2 linked regions of the Acaryochloris sp. CCMEE 5410 genome follow. Each later gene encodes a partner of the first gene's protein in a complex. Links are inferred from orthologs where the notes say so. Each region holds a gene or a part of one and is shown on either strand. Other genes may lie near its edges.

Region 1 (10,428 bases):
AGTGCTGGTCATGGAGTTACTAAATACCGCTTTGGAAGCGGTTGTTGATCTAACAGTGGAGCGGACTTACCATGAGTTGGCCAAGATAGCCAAAGACTGTGCAGCCGCAGCTGTTTTAGTATCAGCAATGGCAGCAGTGGTGATTGCTGCATTTCTAATTATTCCGCCTTTTCTAGCTCTCTTTCAGGCTTAAAACGCGTTTTGATGTGATGACAGCGCTGTTTGCAGTCAGGTTTATAGCTGCAAAGTAGGATAAACACGCTAAGTTGGAGAGATAACTTTCTCTTGGGACAGGAGCGCAAGCCTTGCTACTGGTTGTTGATAATTACGACAGCTTTACTTACAACCTGGTTCAGTATTTGGGAGAACTCGCCACTGAATTTGAAGTGGCCCAAGATATTCAGGTTTTTCGCAATGATCAGATTACCCTAGCCGAAGTTGAGAAGCTCCAGCCCGATGCAATCGTTATATCTCCAGGGCCGGGACGGCCTCAAGATGCTGGAATTTCTCTAGAGCTGATTGAGCAATTGGGTGCAACCGTACCGATCTTGGGAGTCTGTTTAGGCCATCAGAGTATTGGCCAAGTGTTTGGTGGCGATATTGTGTCTGCCCCAGTGCTGATGCATGGTAAAACATCCCCTATCCGTCATAAATCCACGGGGGTTTTTTCCGGGTTAGATAATCCTTTTACCGCAACTCGGTATCATAGTCTGGTGATAGAGAAGGAAACCTGTCCAGAGGTCCTAGAGATTACGGCTTGGACTGAGGACGGCACGATTATGGGGGTGCGTCATCGGAACTATCCTCACATTGAAGGCGTCCAGTTTCACCCAGAGAGTATTTTGACGACATCTGGGAAACAACTGCTCAAGAATTTTCTGAGCCACCTTCCTACCGATGGCTAATACTGATCGGGTTTCACAGGACATACATTCAGGGATACATCACAGAGAACTATGAACCGTCGCCGCTTCATGCACTATGTGCAAGCAGGATTGATCACCAGCTTGGGAACTGGTCTTGCCACCCATTGGCAGTCTTCATCCGCCCAAGCCGCAGGCTCTCTGAGCATTCGTTGGCTAGGCCATACTTGTTTCTTATTCTCAGGCAGCGGTATTCAGGTATTGGTCAATCCTTTCCGTCCTGCGGGTTGTACGGCTAAATATCCGTCACCCCAAACGTCGGCCAATATTGTTCTTATTAGTAGCCGACTGCTGGATGAAGGGGTGGTTGAAGGTTTACCCGGAAGACCCAAGTTATTGTTTGAACCGGGGGCTTATAAAACCAACGGTTTGCAGTTCCAAGGTATACGGACGCTCCATGATCGGGTCAACGGCTATCGGTTTGGCACCAATGTGGCTTGGAAGTGGATTCAAGGGGGGGTAAATGTGGTTCACTTAGGCGGTATTGCCTCTCCCATTAGTGTAGACCAGAAGATCCTAATGGGGCGGCCGGATGTGCTACTGATTCCCGTGGGTGGCAGTGCAAAAGCTTATAACCCAGAAGAGGCAAAGGCTGCGGTTCAAGCCCTCAACCCTAAAATGGTGATTCCGACCCATTACAAAACGGCTGCTGCTGACGAAAGTTCCTGTGACCTGCAGTCGGTGGATGCGTTTCTTTCCCTGATGCAAGGGGCTACCATTCGACGATCTGGTGGGAGTGGTCTAACGGTTAGTTCAGGTAACCTTCCCAGTTCCGGTCCTGTTATTCAAGTGTTGAGTTATTGAGCTAGATCGGTGGCGTTTAGTAGCCTATACCGTTGCCTTAATGCTGCATGGGTATTGGAGGAAGAATCATCTATCATTCCCTGGAGTGTTGATGATGTGTTCTTATCTCTTCAGTGGGTGTCCTAGACAGCCCTAGAGGAGGGTATGCCTTGTAGCAATTCATCAAAAAGGGACGACTAGAGATTCCTTAGGGTTAAGGAGAGATTTGGCTATGGTTTGGTTGTTTCTCGCGGCTTTGTGGGTAGGATAAGGCGCTACTCTTGCCCTTTATTCTCTAACTTTATAATTTTTTCTAACTTGCGTTTCTATTGGAATCACGTATGGTGGGCACAGAGATTGTTCGAATACTCAATTCCATTGGCATAACATCTCTGCTAAAGACGATACTTCTGAATTCTTCTCCTTGATTTTTTATGTCTGCTATTCCTGACTTTTTAAGTCATCTCAATCCTTCCCAGCGACAGGCAGTGGAACACTTCTGTGGTCCGCTGTTGGTGGTAGCGGGGGCTGGATCGGGTAAAACTCGAGCCTTGACCTATCGCATCTCTAATTTGGTGATGCGCCATCAGGTTAATCCCGAAAATATTCTGGCTGTGACTTTTACGAATAAAGCGGCTCGGGAAATGAAGGAGCGGATTGAGAAATTATTTGCGGAACAGCTGGCCCAGCAGGATCACGGCAAAGCCCTAGAATTGTTAGCACCTCAGCAGCAGACAAAGTTGCGATCGCAAGTCTACAAAACCATTACCAAACCTCTCTGGATTGGCACATTCCATAGTCTTTGTGCCCGCCTGTTACGGATGGAAATTGAGAAGTACCAGGATGAGAAGGGCCGTAAATGGCAGCGTAATTTCTCTATCTTTGACGAATCAGATGTCCAGAGTCTGATCAAAGATATTGTGGTCAATCAGCTCAATCTCGACGACCGTAAATTCCAGCCTCGTTCCGTCCGCTTTGCTATTAGTAATGCTAAAAACCAAGGCTGGAACCCCCAAGAGCTAGAAGCCAATCAACAGGATTTTCGCGGTCGCGTGGTAGCCCAGGTCTACAGCAAATATCAAGATTCCCTAGCTGCCAATAACGGCCTGGACTTTGATGATCTGATTCGGGTGCTGGTGCAGCTGCTAAAACAGAACGGCCAAGTTCTGGGCTATTGGCACCAGCAGTTTCGCCATATGCTGGTGGACGAATACCAGGATACTAACCGCACCCAGTATGATTTGCTGCGGTTACTAGCGACCAACGGCACCGATACCCGCAACTTTAAGGATTGGGAGCATCGCTCTATCTTTGTAGTGGGTGATGCTGATCAGTCCATTTACTCCTTTCGGGCAGCAGATTTCAAAATCCTGATGGGATTTCAGCAGGATTTTGGCGATGGCCTGCCGGATGATGACACGCGGACGATGGTGAAGCTAGAGGAGAACTATCGGTCTACCGAAAACATCCTCCAAGTGGCCAATGAACTCATCGATAACAATACAGAACGCATCGACAAAATTCTTAAGCCGACTCGGGGTGCGGGAGAACCCATCTACTGCTATCGGGCGGATGACGAGCTGCATGAATCCGATTTTGTCGTGCAGCAGATTCGGACTCTAGAGCAATCCCACCCCGAACTGAGCTGGGGCGATTTTGCCATTCTCTATCGAACTAATGCTCAATCTCGGGCTTTTGAAGAGGGCTTAGTCCGTTGGAGTATTCCCTATACGGTGGTCGGGGGACTGAAGTTCTACGATCGCCGGGAAATTAAAGATGTTCTTGCCTATTTACGCTTAATTGTTAATCCGGCTGATACGGTCAGCCTCAAACGGGTGATTAATACACCCCGCAGAGGGATTGGCAAAACCACCTTAGATCGCCTTATGAATGCAGCCCAGGAGCTAGGAGTGCCCTTATGGGAAATGCTGACAGAAGAGACGGCAGTCAAAACCTTAGCTGCTCGTAGCGCCAAGCCAATTTTGCAGTTTGTGGAAATGATGCGGCATTGGCAAGGGCAGGTGGAAACCCAATCTGCAGCCAATATTATCCAGGGGATCTTAGAAGATTCGGGGTATGTTCGGGACTTAAAAAATCAGGGAACTGATGAAGCGGATGATCGAATTGGCAATGTCCAGGAATTGCAAAATGCCGCTTTACAATATGCAGAAGAGAATACCGATGAGTCTCTCCCTTCTTTTCTCGCTAATACGGCCTTGGCCTCTGATTTAGATGATTTAGATGAAAAAACTACGGTGTCACTGATGACATTGCATGCAGCTAAGGGGTTGGAATTTCCCATCGTCTTTTTAGTTGGCCTAGAACAAGGACTGTTCCCTAATTTCCGCTCTTTAGAAGATCCTGCGGCTATCGAAGAAGAACGCCGTCTTTGCTATGTTGGCGTTACTCGGGCTCAAGAAAGACTCTTTATTTCTCACGCACGAGAGCGACGACTCTATGGTTCAAGGGAGCCAGCGATGCCTTCACTGTTTCTATCAGAGCTGCCTCGAGATCTCTTACAGACTAATTCTTTATCGGCCATCCCGTCTGAGTCGCCCCATTCTGCAATGGGCCCAGGGACTAAAAAGAAAAAGATGCCCAATACCCATGCCATGGATTGGGCGGTCGGTGATCGGCTTGTTCATCGCGGGTTTGGACTAGGGGAGGTGACCCATATTTTTGGAGGTGGGAATAAAATCTGCTTAGCAGTTAAATTTCCAGGGATTGGCAAAAAGATTATTGACCCGAATATCACGGTATTGGATCGGGTGGAATGAAATCGAAATTCAAGTTATGGAGATACGAACATAACGAAGTATGCGCTTGATCGTTTTTGATTTTGACGGCACCCTTGCCGATTCCCTTGGCATATTTATCGAAGCCACCAATCGCCTAGCTAGAGATTTTCGATATGAACCTCTATCTCCGGTTCAAATCGAGCTAATGCGGAAGTTAGGGATTCAAGAAATTGCTCAAGAATTAGGGATTCCCAAATGGAGATCCCTTTGCTATTTGCAGCGTTTTCGGCAGGAGCTGACTCATAGTATTGACGATTTATCGTTAGTCGAAGGCATCGAAACCGCCCTCCATAATTTGAAGTCTGAAGGTTATCGTTTAGGGATTGTTACTGCTAATTCTCGCAGGAATGTTGAGTATGTTCTTCAGAAATATGCTATCGATCATCTCTTTGAATTTATTTATGGTGGTCAGATTCTATCGGGGAAGAGACGGACGCTAAAAAAATTGGCTAGACTCAAGGCCACTGACCCTAAAGAATTGGTTTATGTGGGTGATGAAATTAATGATGTGAAGGCAGCTAAACAGGTTGGTTTAACTAGTATTGCCGTTTGTTGGGGGTTTAATGACCGAACAGTTCTTGCGGAGAAAACCCCTAATTTTTTACTGGAGCACCCTGATCAGATTCTTCAAAGCCTGAGTCAAGGGCATCTATCGCTTGAGTCTGCCTAGTGAAGGGTTGGCAGACTCTCTCAGGCTTATCGGTGGATTTAAAAGTGCAGATGGGTATGCTGGAAAAGCAGCCTTACCTTCCTCCACTATGAGTAATTCCGTTGAAACCGCTAGCTTCCTGGAAGATTTAGATCGAATTTCTCAAATCCGCCAGGAAATTGCCTCCCACCTATCCAGCATTGCCGAAACCTTAGAAGATGCTGAACGGGCTGGAGAATCCGCCTCTGGATCATTGCAGCTTCAACAAGAAATTGAAGACGTGAGTGTCGCCTGCCGCAACTTAAAGCAGGGAGTTTTCCGGTTGATGGTTCTAGGAGATATGAAGCGAGGGAAAAGCACCTTCCTCAACGCTTTGATTGGAGAAAACTTACTGCCCAGTGACGTCAATCCCTGTACAGCCCTGCTGACCATCTTGCGATATGGTCCCGATAAAACTGTAACCGTCCACTTCAATGATGGTAAATCCCCCGAACAAATTGACTTTGCTAGCTTCAAAGACCGCTACACCATTGACCCAGAAGAAGCAAAGCAGCTAGAAGAACAAAAGCAGATTGCCTTCCCAGATGTGAGCCATGCCGTGGTCGAGTATCCGCTGCCGTTGTTAGAGAAAGGGGTTGAGATTGTCGATAGCCCAGGCTTAAACGATACGGAAGCCAGAAACGATCTCTCCCTAGGTTTTATCCAAAACTGTCATGCCATTCTGTTTGTACTGCGAGCCACTCAGCCTTGCACCCTGGCTGAACGTCGCTACCTCGAGAACTATATTAAAGATCGGGGATTGTCGATCTTCTTTTTGATTAATGCTTGGGACCAAATTAAGGAAAGTCTGATTGACCCCGATGATCCAGACGAATTGGAAGATGCTACCCGCAAACTCCATAAAGTCTTTCATGCCAACCTGGCAGAATACTGCCAAGTCGATGGCTATGACCTCTATGAAGAGCGGGTATTTCCCGTTTCAGCCTTGCAGGCTCTCCGCAAGCGAGTGAAAGATACGGATGCTAACTTAGAGGGCACCGGATTTCCCGACTTTTTGGCCTCACTGAATACGTTCCTGACTCAGGAGCGCGCGATCGCAGAATTGCGGCAAGCCCGAACCTTGGCTCGACAAGCTCTCAACCGAGTTCATGATGCCACAAATCGACGGATTCCCCTGTTAGATCAGAGCGTTCAGGAATTAGAGCAACGCATTGAGTCCGTCGAGCCGGAATTTGAGGATTTGAAAGAAATTGGTGAGAACTTTAGAGAAGATATTCATCGGATGCGAGATCAGCGATCGCGTTCGATTGCCGATTCATTTCGCACCTATATATTCGATTTAGAGGCAACCTTTGATCAAGACTTCCTCAAATATCAACCCCCTGATCTAGAGTTGCTGGATCTATTTAGTCAAGGACGCCGGGAAGCCTTTAACGCTGCTTTTCAACAAGCCTTTCAGCAGTATGTCAATGATAAGTTCTTTGCTTGGAGCATCCGCGCCGAGCGGGACTTAAAAGATGCCTTCGAAGAACTGTCTAAAAGTGCTGAGCAATACGGTAACTCTTATGCCAGAATTACCGACCGAATTACCGAAAAATTGACGGGGCAAAATATGAATGCTCGCGGTCCCAAACGTCAGTCCAATGATAACGTACCTGGATGGGCTAAATGGGCAATGGGTTTATTCTCCCTCGCCTCTGGCAATATCGGCGGGGCGGCAATGGCCGTTACGGGGTTTGACTTCCAGAGCATTATGCTCAACTTCTTCACCTCTGCTGGCATTGCCCTGATTGCTTCATCCGTCTTTGGCATTATGTTGGGGCCGATTACTTTTGCATTGGTGGGATTAGGCATTGGGGCGTTGCAAGCGGATCATGCCCGCAAACAATTGACCAAGGCGACGAAAGAAGAGTTTGTGAAATGTCTACCCCAAATTGCCCAGGAAAAATACCAGCCCATTTATAGCTCGGTCCAAGACTGTTTTGATGCCTACAACCAAGAGGTGATGCAGCGCTTGCAAGAGGATATCCAGTCTCGCAAACAAGAGTTAGACAACCTCCTAGAGCAGAAAAACTCACGAGAGATCGATCGCCAAACGGAAGTTGCTCGCTTAGAGAATTTAGAGCAGGCCGTCTCTACCGACTGTGAGCTGATCGAGACGGCCTATCAGAATCTATTGGCTACGGCATAACGCTGGTGTTGATTCAGAATGCAGGCCTTTTTCAGTTGAAACGGTTCTTTCCTGCCAATGCTGTTTGGGCTAGCGTTCTACCGCACCTAAAATCTTGAGCGTCTGTCGTTCAGCGTCAGTTAATCCAGTGGCCCCTGAAATGTTCATGCCTTCATACAATTTCGGGGGCTGCAGGGTGTGCAAGCATGTTCCAGTGTGCACATTCCAGACTCGGACCGTTTCGTCCATTCCGCCACTGGTGATGATATTGCCTTCGGCTGCAAAAGAAACTGAGAAGATACCGTCAGAATGACCTCCCAGCACTTGGATGCATTCCCCTGTCTGTGCTTCCCAAATGCGAACTGTGCGATCAAAGCTCCCACTTGCGATAGCCTGACCATCAGCACTAAAAATTACAGACAAGACAATGGCCGCATGCTCATTCATATGGCAGAGACATTTACCTTGCTCCAGATCCCAAAGTTTGACGCTTCCGTCATTACCCCCCGTCACCAGTAAAGACTCCTGGGGATGGAAGGCAACGGACCAGATCCAATCTTCATCACTCAGGGTTTGAACGCAAGCGCCTGAGGCCAGATCCCAAATCTGGACACTATTCAATCTTGACGTAGCCAGGTATTGCCCCGAAGGACTATAGGCCAAACCCAGCGCATAATGTTCTTCTCCCACCAGGGTATTCAGCAATTCCCCAGTATGAACATTCCATAGATGGACATTGTTGTCTCCACCAGAAACAGCTAATACGTCTCCATCGGGTCTTAGCGCTATATCCCAGCACCATTCGCCTGGCATTCGAAAGGTATTTAGGCAAATCCCATTCGTAGAATCCCAAACCTTGATCTCATAAGAATAGGTTGCACTCACCAACACTTGACCATCGGCACTGTAGGCCACTGATCTTACCCGACCAGAATGGCCTTCCAGATTTTGCACACCTTGACCCGATTGGGTATTCCAAAGTCGTACCCCCCGATCATTACTCCCACTCGCAACTATCGTGTGGGTTGGACTATGAGCCACTGACCACACATAATCGTTATATCCATTCAGACACTTCAGCAGTTGTCCCGTTTGCACATCCCATACCCGCACCGTTGAGTCTTCACTTCCACTCGCCAGGCACAGATTGTCTGGATGGAACGCCACCGTAGACACCCGTGATGTATGGCCTTGCAAGCATTTCAAGCACTGACCTGTTGGCAGATCCCAAATTCTGACGGTATTGTCGCCGGAACTACTTGCCAATAATTGGCCATCAGTGCTAAAGGCCACCGAGAAGATTTGGGTTGTGTGGCCCTGGAGGATTCTGATCCGTTTTGCTTGATACACATCCCAGAGCTGAATTTGCCCATCACTATAGCCCACAGCTAATTGTCGATCATCGGGACTAAACGCAAGGGGAGATTCTTGACTAGTGACGTCTGGGGGCAGACACTGTCTGCGATTGGATGACATATGCCAAAGACTGACCTGACCATCAAGATAGCCAATCGCCAATTGATCGCCACTGGAATTGAAGGTCACGGATCGAGCGGACTGTCCTTCTGCATTCAAACTTTGAATGCAGGCTTGAGTGCTGATATTCCAGATCTTGACACTGCCATCTTGGCTAGCACTGGCCAAAATATAATCTGGGTCAGCCCCAGTTTGAGGCTGAAAGGCCACCGACATCACTGCCCCCGTATGCCCTTTCAAAGTCTGGATGCAACTTCCTGACTTAACATTCCAAACCTTAATGGTGTGGTCAACACTACAGCTTGCAATTAAACAACCATCATCGCTAAAGGTGATAGATAAGATCAGCACCTTGTGACTGGATAAGGTCTGCTGATGCTGGTATCGCAGGAAATCATAGAGTTTGATGTTCCCAGTATCAGCAACGGCCAAACAACTTCCATTGGGACTATAGGCAAGACTAAAGATACTGCCTAGGGTTTCAGAAAATAGGGTTGATTCTAAGTTGGCATGGGCAAAATTGACTTGGTGGAGTTTGACTTCTCGTAGATCTGCCTGCTGGATCGTTAAGTGAGATAAATCTAAGTTGCAAAAATCTGCCTGACAAAGTCGCAGTAGATTCAAAATATTCCCTACCGCATAGGTGAGTCTATTTTGAGCATGAGTTTGCAGACTATTTAAAAGGTGTTTGAGATGTTGTTCTAGCTGGCCTTGGTTGGGATAGGTTTCTAAGAGATGACGAAAAATAGGCTTAAGAATCAGTCGAATTTGAGCTTCTCGTAAATAATCTTTGGATTGCACCAGGACCAACGGATATTGATGCAGATCATCCATTTGATCCCCAACGAGTTCATGACTTACATGAGAAATTAAATTCTCGGTTACGTATTCCATGACCACGGGTTGCAATGTAAAACCAGCTGGACGGGTCTCGTTCGGTAAGACTTTTTCGATCAGCGAGCGACGACCCAGAAACTCCAGAGCTTCAAGCAAGGTCGTAAAGGAAGGCAAACTGATAACATCACTAGCGAGTTGTTGGATAGTGGCAGGTTCACGATAAATAGCCAACCAGGTCATCACTTGTCGTTCTAGCGCAGATAATCGCTCAAACTGTTGATCCAACAGCCGACGAATCCCATTGAAAGCCATCGTCCCTTGCTGAATAAACTCAGTCACATTCCCTGAAAACACATCCTGAATGGATGTAGCGGCAATCTTTAACGCTAGAGGATTACCTTGATAAGCCTCGATCAGCGAGGTTGTTTCTGAGGCTGAACCTGATAGCCCTTTACTCTTGAGAATTTCGTAGGCAGCCGTAGTGCCTAATCCTTCTAACTTAAAGACACGGACGGGTAAATGTGTCCCCATTTGGATGGCAACTTCTTCTGGCAATTCGCGACTGGTCAAAACCAGACAACTGTTATGGGCAACCTCACCAATTCGTTGGAGAAGTTCACCATACTCTTCATACATGGGTTGATAACGCCCAAATTGACCACTCTGAAATAAACTTTCAACATTGTCTAAAACGATTAGACATCGCTGTTGCTGTAAATACTGAATAAGAACTGAAATTCGTTGAGATGGTGTGTTGGGTAATTTAGGTAAGCTTTGATTGCATAAGTTGAG
Region 2 (10,299 bases), on another replicon or contig:
GTGATTACAGATGAATCACCCTCGTTACAAACCTTGTGGCAATACGCCTTGAGGTTTCGGGTGGAAGAATTATTCCTCGATAGTAAATCTGGTGTGTTTGAGCTTGAAGAGTCGAAAATTCGCTGTGCTGATGCTCTGGAGAGGCTGTACCTGATTGCTGCTGTGGCACTGCTATACAGCACGACTCAGGGGATGGCTGTTCATATTAAAGGGCTACGCCAACAGGTTGATCCCCATTGGCACAGAGGCATTAGCTATCTCAAGATTGGAGCTATCTCAAGATTGGATTGCGGTGGCTCAAGGGGGTGGTCCATAAAGGACGGGAGTTGTTGATGCCAGTCCCCTTATTCACCAAGGATCCGCAACCGTATTTTGCCTCTAAAAAAGCTCAAAAGAAACACTACAACAAAATCTGGTTCTCTCGTATCCGCTCTCTACAGTGCAAAGCTTTATGAGCTATGGAATACAAAGATCTGTCAGGCAGTCAGGGCGAAGAAGACAAGAATTTCGTCGGGTTCGTTGGCGTTGGCATAAAAAATGGGTATGTTTTCGACGCCCAATTGTTACCTACCGCCATGGACGTAAGATAGTGAAGTTTAAGCGTCATTGTCGCTGGAAAAGATATCGAGTAAGGCATTTCGAAATTGATGCTAATTGATAATAACCCAACTCGTAGGCCAGAAAAGCATCAATAATGTCATCGTTTAAATATACCTAAACGGCTCAAGGAAAATGAAATTTCCTTGAGCCGTCAATAAGGCTTAGCACTGCACTATCCTTTGATAGTGTTTCAACAGCGCTAGGTGCTGGTTAAAGCGCTTTTAGGAATTTCAAGACAGTTTCGACTAGTACTGAATCGCCCAGCCGAAACCCCATCGGTGTCAAATGCTCGCCAGGTAATTCAGCCATCTGGGCAGGCTTGTGGGGTAAATTCTGTTTCAACCAATCTACAGTATCTTCAGCAATTTTATCTTTCGTAAATGAGATTAAACCCATCAGTCCAAATAACTGACTTCCCTTAATAAGGCAATGAGTCTCTTCCACACTAGGTTTAACATCTAACCCCAGTCGTTTCACAAAATCTGCGACTGCCTTAACAGGTATCGCACTTTCAATGCCTGTAATAGCTGGAGCCATCAATATAGAAGGCTGATTCAAGAGAGAAATATCTTTGAAATCAACTCCTTTTAGGCGATCTTCAAGTTCCTGATACTGATCGAGACCAACACAGTTTCCTAAAATCTCTTTTTCAGACTTGGTTTCTAGATCCGTTAGTAATTCAAGTAAAGCTATATATTTATTTCCTAAACTATGTCCTAACCAGAAATAATTCTTAGTTGCTGATTTGGGATTCTCTTCATAGATTTTATAATCATAGTTCCGCCGTTTTGCCTCTTCTAGAATAGCTAGACGGAGGGCTCTTTGCTCACGAACTAGTCCAATGGCGACAGACCAGTGGCGAAATGTAAATCGATAGGGCAAAGCAATAATCGTATATCCCTGGTCATAGATCTTTTGTAGGAGAAATCGGTAGAAGATGGTGGGGAATGAGCCAAAAAAAGCGCCTCCAATAAATTGAACAACCCCAACAGGCCTTGGATGGATCGCAACCCAACTAAATTGCAATGGTAAAAATTTAAATGTTGATTGCATGAAAACCCTCATCAAATTTGATTTTCAGGACAGCCAACAGGTAATCAAACCTATTAGCTCAAACCTCAAGCCCCACCTTCCCCACAACGGCAAAAAGAATTCCCTCTCCTTAGAATTTAAATTTATTGTTAAGCCATGGAACTACTACCAGTAGTATGGATGAAGTTTTTGGCTATTTTGACCAGAATGTGGATTAGATAATGGGTGGTTTCATAAGCTACATCAGCAATGAATCTAATTTTTATGCAAAAAATTAGTTTAAGAATAAAGCTTGAAATTATTTTCTAATATCAAATATCGTTGTATTCATAATTTTAATTACATATTATCTAGAGAATAGTTGCAATTAAGAAGTACCATTAAATATTTGAACGCTAGCATCACCTTAATGCTATATATCGCAACAATTTCCCAATCCTATACTCCACTTAGAAGCAAAATCACCCAATATCGATGAGGAGTCAGATCCTGGTGTAGGAATTCATTCGATTCAGAATCCTGACAATAATTTGTAGAATTTATCAGAGCTTAAACATATTTCCTGAAAGAGTGATCTATCATCTGACAGGAAAATCTTCCAGATTGACCCAAATCCTCACTATTGCAAGGATTAAGCCTTTATGATTGCAACTGCACCATTGCCCCATTCACAACAAGATAATCTTCAGTCTCTGTTACCCAATCTTGCGGGACGGGAATCAGAACTAGCAGCCCTAGTCAACCATTCTGATCCAATTTACTTACCCACAACCGATTTACGGTTTGAGAACATCTACTCCAGTTTTGCTTGTGCCCTCCATATGCATCAGCCCACTATCCCAGCGGGCTCACAAGGAGCGCTCATCAGCAATCTGCAGCATATGTTTGAGAACCCTGGTGATGGCGATAACCATAACGCTGAAGTGTTTGCCTGGTGTTACAGCCGCATGGGTGATTTCATCCCTGAATTGGTGAGTGCGGGTTGTTCCCCACGAATCATGCTGGATTACTCCGGCAACCTCCTGTGGGGACTCCAACAGATGGGACGAGACGATATTCTGGATAACCTGAAAAAGCTGACTTGCAATCCGCAGTATCAACCCTATGTTGAATGGTTGGGAACCATGTGGAGTCATGCTGTCGCTCCTTCCACGCCAATCCCCGATTTGAAATTGCAAATTCAAGCCTGGCAGCAGTATTTTGCCAGCCTATTTGGAGATGAGGCCCTCAAACGGGTCAAGGGATTTTCTCCCCCGGAGATGCATCTTCCCAACCATCCTGATACCCTTTTTGAATACATTAAAGCCCTAAAGGAATGTGGCTATCGTTGGTTGATGGTGCAAGAGCATTCCGTTGAGCGATTAGACGGATCCGGCTTATGGCATGACGATAAGTACATCCCTAATCAGCTCGTGGCTCGCAATTCAAAAGGCGAGACCATCAGCATCACTGCTTTGATCAAAACTCAAGGATCTGATACGAAGTTGGTTGCCCAAATGCAGCCTTACCACGAGGCTAAAGGTCGGGGACGCCAAGAGATTGGAGGCATCTCAGTGCCCTCCTGCGTAACCCAAATCGCCGATGGTGAGAATGGGGGCGTGATGATGAATGAATTCGCCCGGGACTACCAACCCGTTTGGCATGAGCTGAAAGATCAAGGGGCTGGGGTCGCTGGCATCCATGGTACGGAGTATTTAGAGCTATTGGATGCCGCGGGTGTGAATCCAGACGATTACCCCACTTGCCAGGCTGTAGGCCAACATAAAATCTGGAATAAGATTGGAACCGATGCGGTTAGCCCGGAGAAGGTTGAAACTGCGATTAAAGAGCTACAAGCTACCGATCATCAATTCCATATGGATGGGGCCTCTTGGACGGATGACTTGAGCTGGGTGAAGGGGTATGAGAATGTTCTCGAACCCATGAACCAGTTGAGCGCCCTGTTTCACCAGAAATATGATCCCCTCGTTCAAGCAGATCCAAGTACGACTCAACGGGCCGATTATCAGGAAGCTTTACTCTATGTTCTCCTAGTAGAGACGAGTTGTTTCCGATATTGGGGGCAAGGGACTTGGACAGACTATGCCCGTGAACTATTTCGACGAGGAGAAAATTTACTGAAGTAGGAATTTTTCCCTTTCGACCATTAAGGCCGGACTAGCTCTATTAAGCACCAGTCCGGCCTTGATTTTTATGTTGAGAAGGCTCGGGTTAGTACATGTTGTCAATCAATGCGCTGGAAAGGGTATTTGCGCCTCTTCCATAGCCGCTGACCATCACAGTGACACGCTTATTGGCACGATATCGTTTGGCAAACTGAGAGCAATCGATAATGGCAGAATAATCTTCATTGTCAGCAAAGATAAACGGGGTATTGTTGATATTCACTTCTGGCCTCCGGACATTGAGACCTTCTCGTCTCAGGGAAACAGAAGCCCTGCGCATACAATCCCGCTGATTGAGTCGGACCGTACCGTAGCGATAAAAGAGGGCAGGGCCAGCAAATGCACCAAAGGTGCTGATCGCTTGAATACCTACGGCTACAGATGCCATTACCAGTGCTTTTGCAGAAATCTTATTGAACTTAGACATGATGTAATACTCCTTTCTGTGACTCAAGCAGAAAGCGTGAATCCTCTATGTAGGGGCTGTTTTACCTGCTTTGATATGAGTCCTTGGTTATTTATAATTTAGGCGGAGGAAATGGGACTGAACGTGACAGTTGTCACGGGGGGGTATTGTTCTATATCATGCTGCTGCCGTAGTTCGAAAAATTCGGCATTATAAAGAGGCAGTCACCTCTTCGCCCCAATGACAGCTTTTGACCTCCATGCTCCTTTTGTCCCTAAAGGTGATCAACCCCAAGCTATTGAGAAACTGACAACGCACCTTCAGTCCGGCCATTCCAGGCAAACGTTGCTGGGTGCGACGGGGACGGGTAAAACCTTCACCATGGCAAAAGTGATTGAAGAGATTGGTAAACCCACGCTAATCTTGGCCCATAACAAAACCCTAGCTGCACAGCTATGCAACGAAATTCGTTCGTTTTTCCCCAACAATGCCGTTGAGTATTTCATCAGCTATTACGACTATTACCAGCCTGAAGCCTATATTCCAGTTACAGATACCTTTATTGAAAAGACGGCTTCTATCAATGAAGAAATTGATATGCTGCGGCATTCGGCAACAAGATCACTCTTTGAACGCCAGGATGTCATTGTCGTGGCATCGATCAGCTGTATTTACGGATTGGGGATTCCTGCTGAGTATCTTAAGGCCTCAATCCCCCTTAAGGTTGGAGCAGAAGTTGATCAGCGACAGTTATTGCGAAGTCTGGCAGCCGTGCAATATACCCGCAATGATGTGGACTTAGGGCGAGGGCGATTTCGTGTCAAAGGAGATGTTCTGGAAATTGGTCCAGCCTATGAAGACCGGATTATTCGGGTAGAGTTTTTTGGGGATGAGATCGATGCCATTCGCTATGTCGATCCCGTTACGGGGTCAACGTTACAGAGTTTGGAAGGACTAAATGTCTATCCTGCACGCCACTTTGTAACACCGACAGAGCGATTGGAGATGGCCGTTGAAGCCATTGACGCGGAGAGAACAGCCCAAGTTGAGCACCTAGAAGAAACGGGGAAACTGTTGGAAGCTCAGCGATTGAATCAGCGCACTCGATACGATTTGGAAATGTTACGAGAGGTGGGCTATTGCAACGGCGTAGAGAATTATTCCCGTCATCTGGCGGGTCGGCAGGCAGGAGAACCGCCAGAATGCCTGGTAGATTATTTCCCCAAGGACTGGTTATTAATTGTGGATGAGTCCCATGTGACTGTACCGCAAATTCGGGGTATGTATAACGGTGATCAAGCCCGTAAAAAGGTTTTGATTGATCACGGTTTTCGGCTCCCCAGTGCAGCAGATAATCGTCCCCTCAAGTCTGAGGAATTTTGGCAGAAAGTGGGGCAGTGTGTATTTGTATCGGCGACTCCCGGCCTTTGGGAAATCGAGTTATCAGAGAATCGCGTGGTTGAACAAGTGATTCGACCCACTGGCGTTGTCGATCCAGAAATTTTTGTGCGCCCAACAACAGGCCAAGTGGACGATTTATTGGCTGAAATTCAGGAGCGGGTGGGGCGACAAGAACGGACGTTAATTACGACTCTAACGAAACGGATGGCGGAGGACCTGACGGAGTACTTTGAAGAGCGGGGGGTACGCGTTCGCTATTTGCACTCAGAAATTAATGCCATTCAACGCATTGAAATTTTAAGGGATCTACGGGAGGGCGTGTTTGATGTCCTCATTGGGGTCAATTTATTGCGAGAGGGATTAGACCTACCTGAAGTTTCTCTAGTGGCGATCTTGGATGCAGACAAGGAAGGGTTTCTCAGAGCTGAACGCTCATTGATTCAAACCATTGGCCGGGCTGCACGACATGTCCGGGGCCAAGCTATTCTCTATGCCGATAATCTAACGGATAGTATGGAGAAGGCGATTTCCGAAACTGAACGGCGACGTAAGATTCAGCTCGCCTACAATAAAAAACATGGCATCACTCCTCAACCGGTCAAAAAAGGATCTGACAATGCGATTTTGGCCTTTCTGGAAGTCTCCCGCCGTCTCAATACCCAGGAACTCGAAGATGCCTATGAACAAGTGGATGATTTACCCTTGGAAAGCGTGCCAGAGTTGATCACCCAGTTGGAAGCACAGATGAAAGAAGCTGCGAAAAATCTGGAGTTTGAGGAGGCCGCAAAATATCGCGATCGCATCAAGAATCTAAGATCTAAACTCCTCGGTCAACAGTCCCCTTGATCAGATTGCCACTTCTTTGGGAAAGATCGCCTTAGGTCTAAGTCCATCTTCTTTTATCCAGTTCCGATCTGCAAGGAACGCTGGCAATTCATGAAATAATACAAGCAGCCAGAGTAGGTCAAGATTCTTATTTAATTTCGCCATACCTCGTTTTTAGTATCCTTTTCTGCCCTAAAATCTGCGAATTTCAACCAAGTTCCTTCTTTATATCTCTTTATCAGTATCGATATTGGCCAAATTTCCAAGCCGATCATGAATTAAGACGATTACTGTGTTATTCGAACAAACCACTGTTGGTGAGTTTTTGCAGCAGACCTTAGTATGTCAAGCGGAAACTCCTATTCAAGACATATTAGATAGACTTCAGCACCAAGGTTCTGTATCTCCCAATGCTCTGTCTGAGGATGAGGCTAGTGATGGGGGCAATCTATCCCAATTAGTGGTGGTTAATGCACAGCAGCAACCTATTAGCCTTGTGCCTTTATCGCAATTTATCCATTTGTTTATTGCTGAACAACAGTCTGCCGAAGCGGTTTTGCCTCAGCAACCCATTGGAGAATGGGGCGATTTGCATAATCACCCCTTACAGCAGGTGGCAGCTACAAGCTCTCTCAAGCAATTTTGGCAGTATTTACAAACCTTTTCCCAAGATCTCAGCTTGTCTTGGGCAATTGTTGAGGATGGAACCGGCAAATATTTGGGGTTATTGGATACCCCTAAGCTCGTGCAGTTCTTGGCCCATCATGCTCCCTTGAGCGTTGCAATTAAGTTTTCCTCGGATCTGAAAAGTTCAGTTTCGCCAGCTTTAGCGTTATCCGATACACCACCGGCATCACCAGAGTCATCAGCCTCTCAAGATCCAATATCCACTGCTGCTCCCTTGAGTGCGGAACTATTGGCTGAAATTAGCCATGAACTTAAATCTCCTTTGACGGCAATTCTGAGTTTGTCTAATGTTCTCAGTCATCAGGGCATTCAAAATTTATCGGAGCGGCAATTGCAATATGTGCAGTTGATTCATCAGAAAAGTCAGCATCTGATGGGCATCCTCAATACGCTGTTGGACTTAACTCAACTGCCAGGCCAAGTCCAACCTGAAGCCCAGACTGATGTTCGCCTTGATTTGCTCTGTGATGATGCGATCTCACAAGCGAAACGATACTATCAACTGGAAGAAGGCACAGCTAATCAGGCTTCTCTCATCATTCATCGGCATCCCCAGGGCGTCCTTGGCTCAATCACCAGTGATGAGCTGAAATTACGTCAAATCCTGATACATCTTTTGCACAATGCTTTAGGGGCAACTCAGGGGCAGTCCCCCATCGCTTTGAGAGTTGAGCAGTGGCAAGGGTGGACTATTTTTACCATTTCTGATCAGGGCGTTTCGATTCCCCACCGACAGCAACCCCTCATTTTTCAACTCCCCCAAACTTGGACGATTCCTGACCAGGATTTTCTGGGTAAAACAGGACTAGGGTTGGTGCTGGCCCAACGTATAGCAGAAAAGATGTCAGGGGATATTTCCTTTATCTCTGGACCGACGCTGGGAAACGCTTTCTCACTGTATGTGTCTCCAGAACCCCTGCGAAGACGGCAAACTAAAATTACTCAAAGCTTAGTTCTTCTGGTTGCCACAAACCCTAGTTTGATTGAACAAGTCAATCAGTATTTATCGAAGCAATCTCTAAAGGTTGTCGTGGCCCGTTCAGAGTTAGAAGTCGCTCAGAAAATCATCCTATTCAAACCTCAAGCCGTTATTCTACAAACGCTGCTTACCACTGGCTCAGGATGGGATATCCTTTCAATTCTCCAACAGCGAGACAGAGATTGCCCCATCCTATTAATTGGAAGCACCGCAGACTGTCAACAAATTACTGAATTTGGAGTAGATGGTTGCTTAACCTTACACGAGCTGCAACCCGGTCTAGCACAATGGTTAGAGAAGTGCTTAAAATCCAAGATTCCTACCCATGGATCGGCCCCTAAGCCGAAAAACCTCAAACCATCCAACTCCCCAATAGCGCAAAAATTAACCGTTCTCCATTTAGACAGCAATCAAGATCAATCCGGCAACGCATTACCCATTAATATCAGCCAATCCCTATATAACCATCAGTGGCGAGTAATATCGACCACAACGTTGGATGAAGCTGAGTTATTAGTAGATATTTGGAAACCTGATGTTATTCTCTATACCGATGATGATTCTGCTCTGTTCTTGGATATGACAGCAGACTCTCCCTTAATCTCCTTCCCTTTTGTTATTCTTCACCCTCAGGTCCAGGAGATCGCCCTTGAGCGGGGAGATCTAGAAGTCTTTTCCCACGCTAGCCAAACCAAACTGACTTCCAGTACTGAACTTTCAGAAGTCTCATCACTGTTACACATACTCAACAACTCCACTGCAGCAGAATAGGGGACATACGATACTTTGAGGCCAGCCCCTGGGATTACTGGAAGCTTTCTGGAGATTCAGAGGGAGGCGGTGTGGAAAAATCAGGCTGAGCAAAGGGGTCGAAAGGGGATGGCTCTGGGCTGGGAGCCAGGCTATCAGGATAGGATTCTATTGGCGTTTGTAGGGCAGGATCCGGGTCTAAGGGATCGGCGGGGACAGGGCTAAGAGGGACAGGTTTCTGGAGGGTAGGATCTGGCCCAATATCACCCTGCTCAAACCGAGGATCAACCGTCGGTTCTTCTAGGGGCGAGGGGACGGGAGACTCAAGGGGTGTTTCCGTCGGAGTCGGCAGCGTTTCTAATTGCCTTCTGGTTGTTCCTGGCTTTGGTAAAAAATCTTCATTCTGGACTGGGGGGGCCTTTGCAGGCACTTGTGGGTTCGTAAACTGATTCTGGTAATGAAACCGGAGCAACAGACCAAAGGCAATTCCTACAACCCCTGAAAGCACGGAACAAATGATTAGTACTCGGTAGGGAAATCTAGGAGGCACGGAATAGGGCTGAAGGCGAGTGGTTGACACAGTCTGACTGGGCTCCTGGCGAGGGACTGTTGATGCTGTAGGAAGATCCTCAGCCTCGGGAGCTAAAGATAATTCCTCTGAAGGGGAAGAAATTTCTGGGTCTGAAGGGTCTGAATCGGGGAGAGAAGAGATCTCTGGGGTAACGAATTTTGCTGAGGATTGAGGCTCTGCCTCATTCGAGGAAAGGGAAGCTGCGCCTATGTTACCCGATTTTATTGGGAATGATACAGGAGGAGAAGGGGCTTTGGGTAGGAGTTTCAACCACTCCGAGATAGATTGGGGACGGTGCTGAGGTTGCATGGCCATGCCCCGGAGTAGGGCAACAATCGTTGCCTGGCTTAAGTCTGGGTGACGGATCTCCAAGCGAATATGCTGCCGCTGGGAGGCTGCTATCGGAATTTTTCCCGTCACCAAGGTGTATAAAGTTGCCGCTAATCCGTAGATATCGGTTGTAACAGTTTGTTGACCTTGAGCGACTTCAGGGGCTGTATAGGCATGAAGAAGGGAAGAAGAGCCCCCCGGAGGACTGGGTTGCCAAACCCAATTTCCTAGAACTGGATGATTCGTTTGAGGATGGATAACGATATTTTTGGGTTGAATATCCCTATGGAGAAGCTGCTGATGATGGGCCTGGTTCAAGCCATCGGCAATTTGGGTGATTTGAGCAATCGCCTCCGCCTCTGGTAGGGGTTGTGTTTTTGCTTTTGTGGCCCAAGTTTGTCCTGATAGCTTTTCCCTGACCAAAAAGGGGAGAACGGCATCTACAAAAATGTCTCGGATGGGTTCAAGGGAAGGGTGTTTTAAGTTCTGCCAGGCTTGGGCCTCTTGGATAAAAGCATCGCGATGTAGAACAATTTTTTTAGGGTTTTGACGA

The links.
Region 2: the proteins of pcrA (region 1) and uvrB are in contact, whole or in part, in a crystal structure (PDB 7EGT), measured with the Thermus thermophilus proteins. The link is inferred for Acaryochloris sp. CCMEE 5410 from one-to-one orthologs. Residues at the interface, in WP_096412145.1 of Thermus thermophilus: His654, Arg656, Phe657, Gln666, Asp668, Glu669, Lys680, Arg681, Leu682, Ser683, Lys685, Tyr686, Ala687; in WP_096411307.1 of Thermus thermophilus: Glu23, Leu25, Arg26, Asp27, Gly28, Glu29, Arg30, Phe31, Arg55, Glu326, Asp327, Phe328, Glu379, Ser382, Gln383, His398, Gly400, Arg401.

The regions. Positions count from the first base shown.
Region 1 is NZ_AFEJ02000002.1:1,292,563-1,302,990, reverse strand. The notes cover bases 1,807-4,811. They hold pcrA (DNA helicase PcrA), read left to right. Parts: upstream 1,807-2,140; coding sequence 2,141-4,483; downstream 4,484-4,811. Other genes in these bases: ON05_RS26800 (HAD-IA family hydrolase), read left to right, coding at 4,524-4,811. Also shown: ON05_RS26820 (diacylglycerol kinase family protein), read left to right, coding at 1-193; ON05_RS26815 (aminodeoxychorismate/anthranilate synthase component II), read left to right, coding at 306-905; ON05_RS26810 (MBL fold metallo-hydrolase), read left to right, coding at 957-1,727; more of ON05_RS26800, read left to right, coding at 4,812-5,174; ON05_RS26795 (dynamin family protein), read left to right, coding at 5,263-7,344; ON05_RS26790 (NB-ARC domain-containing protein), read right to left, coding at 7,414-10,428. UniProt on the Escherichia coli protein: A helicase with DNA-dependent ATPase activity. Unwinds DNA duplexes with 3'-5' polarity. Translocates on single-stranded DNA with 3'-5' polarity. Initiates unwinding more efficiently from a nicked substrate than double-stranded DNA.
Region 2 is NZ_AFEJ02000001.1:863,081-873,379, forward strand. The notes cover bases 4,071-6,946. They hold uvrB (excinuclease ABC subunit UvrB), read left to right. Parts: upstream 4,071-4,443; coding sequence 4,444-6,450; downstream 6,451-6,946. Other genes in these bases: ON05_RS03750 (hypothetical protein), read right to left, coding at 4,071-4,224; ON05_RS03760 (hybrid sensor histidine kinase/response regulator), read left to right, coding at 6,722-6,946. Outside these bases: ON05_RS03735 (hypothetical protein), read left to right, coding at 1-333; ON05_RS03740 (DUF1350 family protein), read right to left, coding at 811-1,653; ON05_RS03745 (hypothetical protein), read left to right, coding at 2,274-3,758; more of ON05_RS03750, read right to left, coding at 3,844-4,070; more of ON05_RS03760, read left to right, coding at 6,947-8,866; ON05_RS03765 (serine/threonine-protein kinase), read right to left, coding at 8,901-10,299. UniProt on the Escherichia coli protein: The UvrABC repair system catalyzes the recognition and processing of DNA lesions. A damage recognition complex composed of 2 UvrA and 2 UvrB subunits scans DNA for abnormalities.